4 regions of the Ferdinandcohnia sp. GQ5 genome follow, and region 1 is predicted to be linked to each of the others. Evidence: predicted binding sites of a transcription regulator. Region 1 holds the regulator's gene; each other region holds the start of a gene.
What was found. Region 1 encodes LexA, which represses DNA repair genes until DNA is damaged. Its sites were predicted from a motif close to CGAACATATGTTCG; they were not measured.
Positions count from the first base shown of each region.

Region 1 (3,221 bases):
GGTTAGTCTCCTTGTATCGACTGAACATTTGATTCCATTCTTGTTCACTTTGTTCACCATTTCTTTTTACTGTTTCCTCAAAATGAGTATAGACCTCAGTTGGAATGTGAAAATCATTTTCAAACGTCCAGTTATACGCTTCCTTCGTTAATTTTAATTCATCGGCTCCCAATGGTTCACCGTGTGCCTTTGACTTTCCAGCTCGGTTTGGAGAACCATAACCAATTGTCGTTCGAACTTCAATGAGAGCTGGACGTGCTAAATCTCCTTTAGCCTCCTCAATCGCTTTATCAATCGCTTCTACATCATTCCCATCCTCAACACGTAGATATTGCCAGCCATAGGACTTATACCTTTGTTCGATAGATTCTGAAAACGCTTGATTAAGATCACCATCAAGGGAAATATCATTAGAATCATACAAAACAATTAGTCGACCTAATTTTAGATGTCCTGCTAATGATGAAGCCTCACCTGATACACCTTCCATCAGGTCACCATCACCACAAATGGCATATGTATAATGGTTAACAATTTCAATTGAGTCATTATTATAGACACCCGCTAAATGGCGTTCTGCCATCGCCATTCCAACAGCCATAGCAATACCTTGGCCGAGTGGGCCAGTAGTTGCATCGACACCTGCCGTGTGGCCATACTCAGGATGCCCCGGGGTCTTACTGCCCCATTGGCGAAACTGCTTTAAGTCATCAATTGTTAAGTCGTAACCAGATAGGTGTAACATACTGTACAATAATGCAGAGCCGTGTCCCGCAGATAAAACAAATCGATCACGGTTGAACCAATGTGGGTTTTTCGGGTTATGTTTCATATGTCGAGTCCATAAAGCATATGTCATGGGTGCTGCTCCCATTGGCATACCTGGGTGTCCTGAATTTGCCTTTTCAACAGCATCAATAGAAAGTGTTCGAATTGACGCTATCGACAAGTCTGTTAGTGATTGTGTCATAAAAATAAACATCCTTTCAAGAGTTTCTAACGAACTAACATAAAACATAGCAGTTCTTCATTGATAGTATGCACAAAAAAAAAAGAATACATAGAAATCTATGTATTCTTTATTAATGCAATCTTTTCCGCTTACTATTTTTCAGTTTTTCTGGGGTTACATCATTACCCTCTGGATCAACAACTTTTACAGAATGTAATGTATTAGTCATTGAACTTCTAAAAACACGTAGGTACTCTTGTCTAAGCTCTTGCTGTTCTTCTTTTTCTTTATCCGTAAGACCAACTGTCTTCGCTTTTTTTGCAAGAGCATTGATCCGATTGATTTTATCTTTTGAAAGCATAATTATTACTCCTTGTTTATTCTTTTCTAAATCATAGTTCATAGTACTAGATGAAAAGATATTTTACAAGTCATCCACATTACGCATTTAGCTTGCACTAATAATAACCATTCCCATACTTAATAAAACAAATAGTACATAATAGATAAATCCGCCTTGTAATTTCCTTAACATCTTTATTTCACTCCTATAGAATGTTTGTTCGTATTTTATATTTCTATTATAGACCGAACATTTGTTTTGTGTCAACAAAAATTCGAACTTATGTTTGTATAATCTAGTAAAACATGCTATACTCAACTTAAGAAATTCGGTATTTGTCGAATTTACTAGGTCACCTGAACAGTGAGATCGAAGAGAAGATTTAAATACATATATAATATAAGTGCAAGGGGATGAGCGAAGATGACAACGAAGCTTTCTAAAAGACAGCAGGATATATTGAATTACATAAAACAAGAAGTTAAAGAAAAGGGCTACCCACCTTCCGTAAGGGAAATTGGGGAGGCTGTTGGTTTAGCATCAAGTTCAACAGTACACGGACATTTGTCCAGACTAGAAAGCAAAGGCTTGATTCGAAGAGACCCTACTAAACCTCGCGCGATTGAAATTTTACAAGTTGACGAAAATGAAACAATTCCAACTGCAAACGTTGTGAATGTCCCAGTCATAGGTAAGGTTACTGCAGGACAACCAATTACAGCTGTGGAAAATATTGAAGAGTACTTCCCATTACCTGATCGTTTTGCTGCCCATGATGACCAAATTTTTATGCTTGAGATAATGGGAGATAGTATGATCGAAGCGGGGATTCTTGACGGAGACTATGTGATTGTTAGACAACAGCATTCAGCTAACAATGGGGATATTGTTGTTGCAATGACAGAGGAAGATGAAGCGACTGTAAAACGTTTCTTTAAGGAAAAAGATCATATCCGCTTGCAACCGGAAAACTCAATGCTCGAACCGATCATCCTTAAAAACGTAGTCATATTAGGAAAAGTTATTGGCGTATACCGTACAATTCATTAATCTAAAAAAGGAACATTTCTAAATGAAATGTTCCTTTTTTATTAGCAAAAAAACCCTTAACACATCCACGTGTTAAGGGTTCATTTATTAATACATAGTCATGTATTGCTCTCTCTCCCATGGATGAACCTGGGTACGGAACATATCCCATTCGATCTCTTTTGCTTCAATAAAGTGTTCGAACAGATGTCCGCCTAATGCTTTGATTAACACTTCATCCTGCTTAAGCATATCCAATGCAAGAGATAAAGTTGGTGGTAAATCCACAATGCCCGCTTCATTACGCTCTTCTTTATTCATCACATAGATGTTTCTGTCAACAGGTGCTGGTGGTGTCAATTTGTTTTTGATACCATCTAATCCTGCAGCTAATAGTACAGCCATTGCCATATAAGGGTTTGCTGCCGGGTCAACTGAACGCACCTCGACACGTGTGCTTAAACCACGTGAAGCTGGGATACGAACAAGTGGACTTCTATTTTGAGCAGACCAAGCCACATAGCAAGGTGCTTCATAACCAGGTACTAGTCGTTTATATGAGTTTACAGTTGGATTTGTAACAGCTGTAAAATTAGGCGCATGCTTTAAAATACCTGCAATAAAATGTCTAGCATTATCACTTAATTGTAGATCCGCATTAGGATCAAAGAATGCATTTTCCGCGCCTTTGAATAATGATAGGTTACAGTGCATTCCTGAACCCGCTACTCCAAACAATGGTTTTGGCATAAAGGTTGCATGTAAACCATGTTTACGAGCAATTGTTTTTACAACAAGCTTAAAAGTCTGAATTTCATCACACGCTGTTAAAGCATCCTCGTATTTAAAATCAATTTCATGTTGTCCAGGTGCAACCTCATGGTGAGAAGCTTCAAT
Region 1 covers NZ_JCAXEW010000001.1:33,004-36,224, reverse strand. The annotation lists gene tkt (transketolase) at 1-970, opposite strand, end outside; gene AC6CHV_RS00160 (DUF896 domain-containing protein) at 1,083-1,313, opposite strand; gene lexA (transcriptional repressor LexA) at 1,719-2,345, shown strand; gene glnA (type I glutamate--ammonia ligase) at 2,433-3,221, opposite strand, start outside.

Region 2 (3,221 bases), on a different contig from region 1:
TCCTGGACATCTAGTTGCTGAAGAATTTCCAAGTTCAATGGAAAGTCTACAAAATTTTGATGTAATTATTATCAGTGATATTGGTGCAAATTCATTCTTACTATCAAATGAAACTTTTGTGCAATCTAAAATCGTAACTAATCGTTTACAACTATTACACGACTATGTTGAACAGGGTGGAAGTTTATTAATGATAGGAGGGTATTTAACTTTCCAGGGAATTGATGGAAAGGGTAGATATCATAATACTCCAATAGAAAAGTGCTTACCAGTTCAGATGCTTCCATATGATGATCGGGTTGAAATCCCAGAAGGTGTTAAACCAGAGGCTTTAATACCTGAACACATTATTTTGAATGATTTACCTGAACAATGGCCGGGGTTTTTAGGATATAATCGCCTTATAGCTAAAGATGATGCAACGGTTCTAGTTCAAGCAGGAAGCGACCCATTTCTATCAGTTTTAAAATATGGAAAAGGTAGAACAGCAGCATTTGCATCCGATTGTTCACCACATTGGGCACCGAAAGAATTTTTAAATTGGGAAGGATATGCTAAGCTTTGGAATAACATTGCAAATTGGCTAGCAAAAAAATAATAGTTTAAAGATGACTATTCAAATAGGGCAGTCTAAAAGATATAAATTACTTGTGGCTGCCTTTCTAGTAGAAAATTCAAGTTAGAACTTTGTGGGAGTACAAAGTTCTAACTTTTTTCTTGCATAACATTTGATCACAAGATATGGTCACAGTAGCTCCCTGAACTTTGTCGAAGCCTGATAGAAGAAAAGTTGTAAGATATGTAATTGATTAGCAGATTAATACTACAGCCACAAACATTTAAATTTTCAAACATTTTTTTGATTTATCGCAATTTTGGGTAGAGTTACAAGTTTATTAAAACTTTTATCTGAAGGGCTGTTTCATTCTATGGTAAATACATGCGTATAAACAGTGGACTGACTTTTGGGATGCTGTCGCAAGGGAAGCACCTCATTATGTAGTAAATGATTCAAGTTGAAGATTTGTAGAAAACAACAATAATACATATATTCGTTATTTAACAAAAAGACTTTAAAGTAGATTATTTATCATCTAACAGTGCGGCCAAGTAGTTTAAGCAATTTAGTTTCCAACTTTTTTGTCGCTTTACAGCTAATGCATACAAGGATGCAAATGAAAAAAATTCATATTACGCAACCAGGGAGGAAGGTTACGTTAATATTTTTAAACAAGCCAAATTTTTCATAAACTAATCTTGTAGATGAAATGCTAAGAGACTTGGAATTTCAAAAAAAATATATGAAATTGGATAAGTATTTTGAGAGTCTGTATGTGTTTGAAAAATTTAAAAGTGGTGTCAATGGCTTTTAAATATTATATTTTTCTTAAATTTAGTGATGAGGTACGTAGTACAGTTACCAAAGAAAAATGAAATCTTGATAAATACATTTGTGAAGACCAATGAAGAGGGAAAAATTACAGATATAAATTGGTTATCACATTTAAATAAAATTTCTTTTGAAGTTGAACAGGTAATGTTTTCTACCCTCTATTTAATAATAAAGGATATTGAGACAATTATTGAGTTGTTTAAATTGGAAAATGATGAAAAGGTCTGACTAAAGAACTTGATCAGTTAGTTTCATTACGTGCGTAAAAAGAAAGGACGGGGCTTATATTGAAGAAAATCTGTCCTTTATAACAGTATCTATTGATACACAGTACAACGATACTGCACATACAAAAGAAGTTATTTATACTACTTTGTCAAAGAATGTACTTGAAGTAACGGGTGATTTAGTTTAACAAGAACAGTCTTGATTGCTTTTTTTAACGCCCTATTAATCGAACATACATTCCTGTATAGTGCATTTAAAGGAGTGACCAACGTGTTAATAGATCGTGAAAAAATAAAAAGGGGCATGGCATTTGCGATGCCAGAAATGGTTGACTCTTATAGAAGAATTGATTGGGATAATAAGAAAGTTGAAAAACCTATATTAGATGAAAATCAATTAGAAGAGATAAACCAAACAATATGTAGTGCTATGGAGTACAACGAAGAGCTGGTATTCACTCTGTACTATAATGGTGGTTTTCAATTATTAATCGGAAAAGTGCACTTTGTGGAGCCTTTAACATCTGAGTTAAGAATTATAGATCATTTTGAAGAAATACATAGGGTTAGGTTTAAGGATATAGTTAATGTTTGTAATATATAATGGATAAAATTTACCGTATTTTCTTATGGATAGAAAAAACTAAAAATGAAAAGTACCCCTAATGAACTAGGGGTATTTCTTAAATAAAAGCAATTATTTCAAATGGTTAGGTAGTCGTTTAGTTCATTATATCTAAAGCTAAAATAAAATAGTTTTATAAGGAAAGTTATATAGAAAATATAAAAAATTCAAAAAAAATATTGACATTAATTAAATAAATTTATATCATTTATTGTGAGAACGTTACCATGTTTTTTTGAGAAACCAATTAATAATCAACTTTTTTTATTTGTATTTTGTGGTAACGTTACCACAAAAGATTAATATTCTATTTGGAGTATGAATTTAGTAAATGGTAAATTAGTAGAACTCACGTATAGACAATATAGATGTTATGAACAATGTATAGGAAAAACAACGGGTATATAAGCTTTTAGAAGATAGTCACTCCAAAAGGGTTAGAAAGGGAAAGCGATAAAAAGCTATTTTTTTTTATTGGTACGTGTGGTAGCGTTACCACATGTATAGAAGTATTCCTTATATATCTAAGGAATTGCTCGCATTCTTTATGGTAACGTTACCACTATAATAAAAATATTATTGTGTTTTCAATAAAATTGTTCACGTGTTATGTGAGATCGTTTTTGAAAAGGAAGGTAGATAGAAATGACTTCAATTAAAGATATAGCAAAACATTCTGGTTACTCTGTTTCAACCGTTTCGAGAGTAATAAATGAAACGGGATATGTTAGTGAAGACGCAAGAAAAAAAATCCTAGAAGTAGTAAATGCTTTTAATTATAAACCAAATTCGATTGCTAGAAGTATGGTAACGAAGCAAAGTAAATTTATTGGCCTTTTAATTCCACACATTAATAGTCCTTTTTTTACAGGGTTAGCTGTCTGCGTTGAGGAGGAGGCTAGGAGTTTAGGATACAATGTTCTTCTTTGCCATACAAAGGAAGATACAGAGATTGAGAAAGATTACTTGAAGGTAC
Region 2 covers NZ_JCAXEW010000005.1:31,668-34,888, reverse strand. The annotation lists gene AC6CHV_RS07655 (glutamine amidotransferase) at 1-598, shown strand, start outside; gene AC6CHV_RS07650 (YolD-like family protein) at 1,892-2,224, shown strand; gene AC6CHV_RS07645 (substrate-binding domain-containing protein) at 2,891-3,221, shown strand, end outside.
Region 2: the regulator LexA is predicted to act here: its motif matches at 1,849-1,862, upstream of AC6CHV_RS07650 (YolD-like family protein).

Region 3 (3,221 bases), on a different contig from region 1:
CAGTTTATTTTGTAGAGCATCATAATGATGGATAGTACCGAGAAGGAGTTTGTGGTGTTTCGCTTCATAATGCGTAATCACTAGTTCTCTCCCCTCCTCCATTGCCTCACAAAGAATGCCATTCATCTCTTCAATTTGCTGTTCATCAAGTTCTGGCTTTTGCTCATACGTGTCTTCTTCCGTCCAATCTCTAAGTATTTTTACATGCTCCGGCAGCATCATTGCTGTCCATTTTATAGATCCACGATCCCGTATCATTGCTAATCACCTTCTTTCTTACGTCTAGCTCCAGCACCTAGCCCCTCGAGGTCGCTTCAAGCCCTCCTGCGGCAGCAACACTAAGGAATGCTACGTGAGCATAACCCTCGCAAAAAATAAGCTTTGCTTATTTTTGAGCCTCCTCGTCGGGGTTCGGAGCGCTTGTCGGACTTGCACAGGACAAGGAAGGCTTCGGTAGCATAATCATCGCACGAAGAAAATACTCAGTATTTTCGAGGATGTGCTGACATCAACGTTTGCCACAGGACATGACGGTTTTTAGTCGATGTTCCTCTTTCCGGTGCTTGCGCTTTTGGTTTCTATTCCGCCTTATGTCCACCGACAAGCTTACTGCGGTGTCTTGATGTTCCGGCATTTGTGTAGGATACTGCACGCAGGATTGCATCGGAACCGTATTTCCCACGAATACCATCCATCACATAGCCAAGCTTATGCTGCTTAACTCGGTTGAGATAAAACAAATCCAATTGCATTTGTGTGTCATCTTCAATATTAGAAAGTGCAATTGAAATTTTACGGACTGTCTTCTGTACATAAAATTTCTCAAATAACTCAAGACATACGCGGTACATCTCCATTGTGATATTTGTCGGAGTATCAATGGTTTTGGAACGATAAAATCCTCCGCCAAACTCATCACGGCTATAATGAATACCGAGGCTAATCGTTCTTCCTGCTTTTTTATGTCTTCGAGCACGCCTCGCTACCTCTTCGCACATTTCAAGAATGACATGTTTGACTTCTTCCGGATCTGGATAATCACGCATAAGAATTTGGCTTTTCCCAAAACTGATCTGTCCCTGTATAATTGGTGCACCAATTTCTGATAAATCCACACCCCAAGCATGGTAATAGAGCTGATTTCCCATGACTCCGAATTTTTTCTCAAGTAGTTCAAGCGGATAATGGGCAAGCTGCCCAACCGTCGTAATCCCCATCCCATTCAAAGTTCGCTCAACTCTACTCCCAATCCCCCACATTTCTCTTAGCGGTGAGACTGTCCATAGCTTTTCTGGGATATCATCATAGGTCCATTCTGCAATCCCCTTCTTCTTCGCCTCTAAATCTAGGCAGAGCTTTGACATCAGCATATTGGGACCAATACCAATGGCACAAGCAAGCCCATATTCGGCCTCGATTTCCTGCTTAATTTTACGCGCAATCGTTGTTGCGTCTCCCCATAATTTTTCAGTCCCATCAACCTTGATAAAGCTTTCATCTACGCTATACACGTGGATTGCATTTTTAGGTACATACCGGTTAAAAAGTCTCGTAATTTCCGTTGAAATTCGTAAATAGATGGCCATTTTTGGATTTACAATTTTAATTCGTGGATCCTTAGGGATTTCAAAAAGTCTTGATCCTGTTTTTATCCCAAATTCCTTCTTTAGCTTTGGTGAAGCCGCAAGCACAATACTTCCCTGGCGTTCCGTATCTCCAACAACCGCTAAATAACATTCGAGCGGATCAAGACCTAATAAAACGGCAGCACAGCTTGCATAGAAGCTTTTTATATCCACGCACAAAATCTTTTGAACGGGCAACTGGCTGTAATCCACCATTTAACATCATCTCCAAAAAGAATATATGTTCGTATTGTATTCTTAATAATAGGAGAATATACGTTCGATTTCAATGGAAATTTCAAGAAGAATCCCAACGGTGTTTAAATCGAATACAGAAGGAACATAAAAAAAACCAACACGCTTAGAAAAGCGAATTGGTTTTTTATCTTATAAGGTCAATCGAAACGCTTTGACGATAATCCCATCATTTGCAGGCTCGAAATCATATTGTGGCAATCGCTCGAAGCCGTGCTTTGTATATAGCTGAATCGCATGTTTCATGAATTCACCGGTATGTAATCCGATATGCTGGTGTTTTTTTGCTTTGGAACGATTTATACATTCATTAATCAAAGCTGAAGCTACACCCTTTCCGCGAGCCTCAGGATTTACCGCTAGCATTCGAATTTCAGGATAATCCAACTTCTCCAGCTGACCTTCATATGCGTCTGTTTTAGCAGGAAACAAGACTACACTGCCAACAATTTTTTCATTAAGCTCACATACAATAAGCTCAGAACCGTGAAGGCGGTCAGCCTCAGACGAAATTGCCTGCTTAAGAGCTTGCCAATGAGGAGCTGGAATTGCCTTTGAATGCTCAAGATAAGCAGCAACTCGTTGCTCTCGAATGAAATCTAATTCATCCTGTTTAGCATCACGAATTTTCATGTTTGGCATTTCACCTACCTTTTTATTAAAAACTTTTCTTTTTTATTGCTCAATTCTTCACGGTTATGTTCGGAAAACCATACCGATTCGTCTGGTCCTTTAGGAAGAATATTGACTTCTCCTTTTGTAGGGTCAATGGTGATGGACAGGTGGTAATGACGCTTAATTGCATCAAAATCGGTTGTTTCACCGAAACCAGGTGTCTGGAACAAATCGCGGGCATAGCCCCATAGATTAGGAAACTCACGAATTAAATTACGGTTTGTACGAAAAGCTGAATAATAAGCAGCATCAAAGCGAACCAAAGTGGTGTATAAACGGACATCCGAATCCGTGATAAAATCCCCAAATAAGAAACGATGCTTGGACAAACGCTCCTCTAACTCATCTAATCTAGCAAATAATTGATCATAGGCTTGCTCATAAGCCTCCTGAGAATGGGCGAATCCACATTGGTACACGCCATTATTTACATCATGAAAAATGACATCGTTCAATGCATCGATTTCTTCACGCAATGCACTTGGAAATAAATCTGGAGCATTTTCCTTGTGGAAAGGAGACCAAACCGTTTCAAAATAGTTGGTAAGCTTAAAATAATCATTATTCACAGCCTGTTTGGTTTCAAGATCAACCATGACTGGTACAGTCGGTCTACCTGTATAATCAGGGTCCGCATTCTTATAGACCTCACTCACATACTGAACA
Region 3 covers NZ_JCAXEW010000008.1:138,351-141,571, forward strand. The annotation lists gene AC6CHV_RS11920 (YolD-like family protein) at 1-258, opposite strand, end outside; gene AC6CHV_RS11925 (Y-family DNA polymerase) at 579-1,841, opposite strand; gene AC6CHV_RS11930 (GNAT family N-acetyltransferase) at 2,013-2,513, opposite strand; gene AC6CHV_RS11935 (glutathione S-transferase family protein) at 2,528-3,221, opposite strand, start outside.
Region 3: the regulator LexA is predicted to act here: its motif matches at 1,860-1,873, upstream of AC6CHV_RS11925 (Y-family DNA polymerase).

Region 4 (3,221 bases), on a different contig from region 1:
GCTCCGTTACCAAATCTAAAGAAGCTCTGGTCATTGATAATTATGGAAGAGAAATAGAATTTACTGAGAAACCTTCAAAAGTATTAACCCTGGGGCCGAATGCAACCGAATTATTTATTGCATTAGGACTCTCTGATTATGTAATTGGAAACAGCTTGGACAATCATAGCCGCGGTGCTTTGCCTGAATACAAGGACGATTATGAGAAGATTCCAGAGCTTACGTACGGTTCTGCAACAAGGGAAGCTGTAATAACGAGTGGGGCAGATTTTATTTACGGCATTGATTGGGAATTTGGTAGTGAAGGTCTAGACGTGGATGAGCTTGAAAGCTATGGAATCAACGTATATATGAATAAAGCCACAACAATGGAAGAAATTTATCAGGAAATACGTGATATCGGTAAGATCTTTGACATTGAAGATCGAGCGGAGTCATTTGTTGAAGAACAAAAGGCACGAATTACTAGTGTGCATGAGAAATTGGATAATCATGAGCCAGTTGATGTACTAGTATATGATAGTGGCGGAAATGGCATTTTCACCGCGGGTGGAACAAATTTTGAAACGTTATTAATAGAGCTAGCAGGCGGCCGAAATATTTTTAATGATATCACAGACAAACAATGGACCACAGTTAGCTACGAAGAAGTACTTGCAAGGCAGCCAGATGTCATTCTAATTCACGATTATGATGCTCCTTCGATTGAGCAAAAAATAAAGGATATCAAAAATGACCCAGCGCTTTCACAACTTGAAAGTGTTAAAAATGAAAAGTTTGTCGTTATTTCATTAGAGAGTGTACTACCAGGAAACCGTATGGCGTATGCAGTTGAAACATTGGCTAAAGGATTCTATCCGGAATTGTTTAAATAGCAGGAGTAATCACGTGAATTCCTTAATTTGATTTGCTATATTGAAGATATGAAATTGAAAGGATACGAATTTAATGCTATTAAAACTATTGCTGGCGCTCATCCTTCCTGGTGTACTCGTCGTTTTCTTTACAAGAGTAACCTATAACCATTATGTGGGGTTTTTACTAGCGGTTGCCCTTATCGTTGCGTCTATTTATAAAGGATATGCCGATTCTGCGATTATCATCGCTGCTGATATTCTTTCGTTGGGAGCAGGATTCATGTATGCGAGAAATATGGGAAAAAGAGCGGGAAAATAAAGTCCTTCATCGAGATGATGAAGGACTTTTGTCTTTGAAATTACTTCGATTTATTTCAAACTTCTCCCACACTTAAACAAAGCTTTTATTTAATCTTACACTTCTAATTGCCCCTCTATGAATAAAAAAATTCAAATAAAAGATCACCTTTTATCATATAAAACTCCTTCAAAGTAAACCTATTTACCTAATTATAGTATGTTATATTTTTTATAAACTACATTTCAATAAATAAAAAATCGAATATCAGTTCGTATTTTTGTTTGTTTTAGGTCAGTTTGTGGTACAATATTTCTATCGAGAAAAAGTCAGTGGAAAATTACATAAAAACAAAAGAATGGATGGGAGGAACGTAAATGAAGGATCAATTTGAGTTAGTTTCAAAGTATTCACCACAGGGTGACCAACCACGAGCAATCCAACAGCTTGTTGATGGAATCAAAGCTGGCAAAAAAATTCAAACCTTATTAGGTGCTACGGGTACAGGAAAAACGTTTACGATTTCGAATGTGATCAAGGAAGTAAATCGACCGACACTTATCATTGCCCACAATAAAACATTGGCAGGTCAGCTTTATAGTGAATTTAAAGAGTTCTTTCCCAATAACGCTGTTGAATATTTTGTTAGTTATTATGACTACTTCCAACCAGAGGCATATGTTCCATCCTCTGATACATATATCGAGAAGGACTCAAGCGTGAATGATGAAATTGATAAATTACGACACTCAGCAACATCTTCACTTTTTGAACGTAGGGACGTCATCATTATTGCGAGTGTATCTTGCATTTATGGCTTGGGTTCTCCTGAGGAATATAGGGAACTCGTTGTTTCATTAAGAACGGGAATGGAAATCGAGCGAAATGAGCTTTTACGCAAATTAGTGGATGTTCAATATGAACGAAATGACATTGACTTCCGACGCGGAACCTTCCGTGTAAGAGGGGATGTTGTTGAAATTTTCCCCGCCTCACGTGATGAGCACTGTATTCGCGTGGAGTTTTTTGGTGATGAAATTGATCGGATTCGTGAGGTTGATGCCTTAACTGGTGAAATACTGGGTGAACGTGAGCATGTTGCAATATTCCCGGCATCCCACTTCGTAACCCGTGAAGAAAAAATGCAAATTGCGATCAAAAATATTGAGGCAGAGCTAGAAGAACGCTTAGCTGAACTTCGTGAAGATGGTCAATTATTACAAGCACAACGTCTTGAACAACGGACAAATTATGATCTTGAAATGATGCGTGAAATGGGCTTTTGTTCAGGTATTGAGAACTATTCACGTCATCTAACCTTACGCCCGCCAGGTTCAACACCTTATACTTTACTGGATTATTTTCCAGAGGATTTGTTAATTGTCGTTGATGAATCGCACGTTACATTGCCTCAGATTCGAGGCATGTTTAATGGTGACCAGGCAAGGAAACAAGTACTGGTTGATCACGGCTTCCGTCTTCCATCAGCATTGGATAACCGCCCTTTGCGTTTTGAGGAGTTTGAAAAGCATATCAATCAAATCATTAACGTCTCTGCTACACCTGGACCTTACGAAATCGAGCATACAGACGAAATGGTTGAACAAATTATTCGTCCAACTGGATTACTTGATCCAATTATTGAAGTTCGACCAATTCAAGGTCAAATTGATGATTTATTAGGTGAAATCCAAGACCGTGTAAACAAAAATGAACGAGTCCTGATTACTACCTTAACGAAAAAAATGTCTGAGGATTTAACAGATTACTTGAAGGACGTTGGGATTAAGGTAACCTATTTGCATTCAGAAATAAAAACACTAGAGCGGATTGAAATTATTCGTGACCTACGTATGGGTAAACATGATGTACTAGTAGGGATTAACCTGCTTCGAGAAGGACTGGATATTCCTGAAGTCTCACTTGTTGCCATTCTGGATGCGGATAAGGAAGGGTTCCTGCGTTCGGAACGATCACTCATTCAAACTATTGGTCGTGCCGCTCGAAATGCTAATGGTAGGGTCATCATGTATGCAGATAAGATGACGAACTCAATGGAAATTGCG
Region 4 covers NZ_JCAXEW010000003.1:79,480-82,700, forward strand. The annotation lists gene AC6CHV_RS04665 (ABC transporter substrate-binding protein) at 1-875, shown strand, start outside; gene AC6CHV_RS04670 (DUF2198 family protein) at 949-1,176, shown strand; gene uvrB (excinuclease ABC subunit UvrB) at 1,533-3,221, shown strand, end outside.
Region 4: the regulator LexA is predicted to act here: its motif matches at 1,417-1,430, upstream of uvrB (excinuclease ABC subunit UvrB).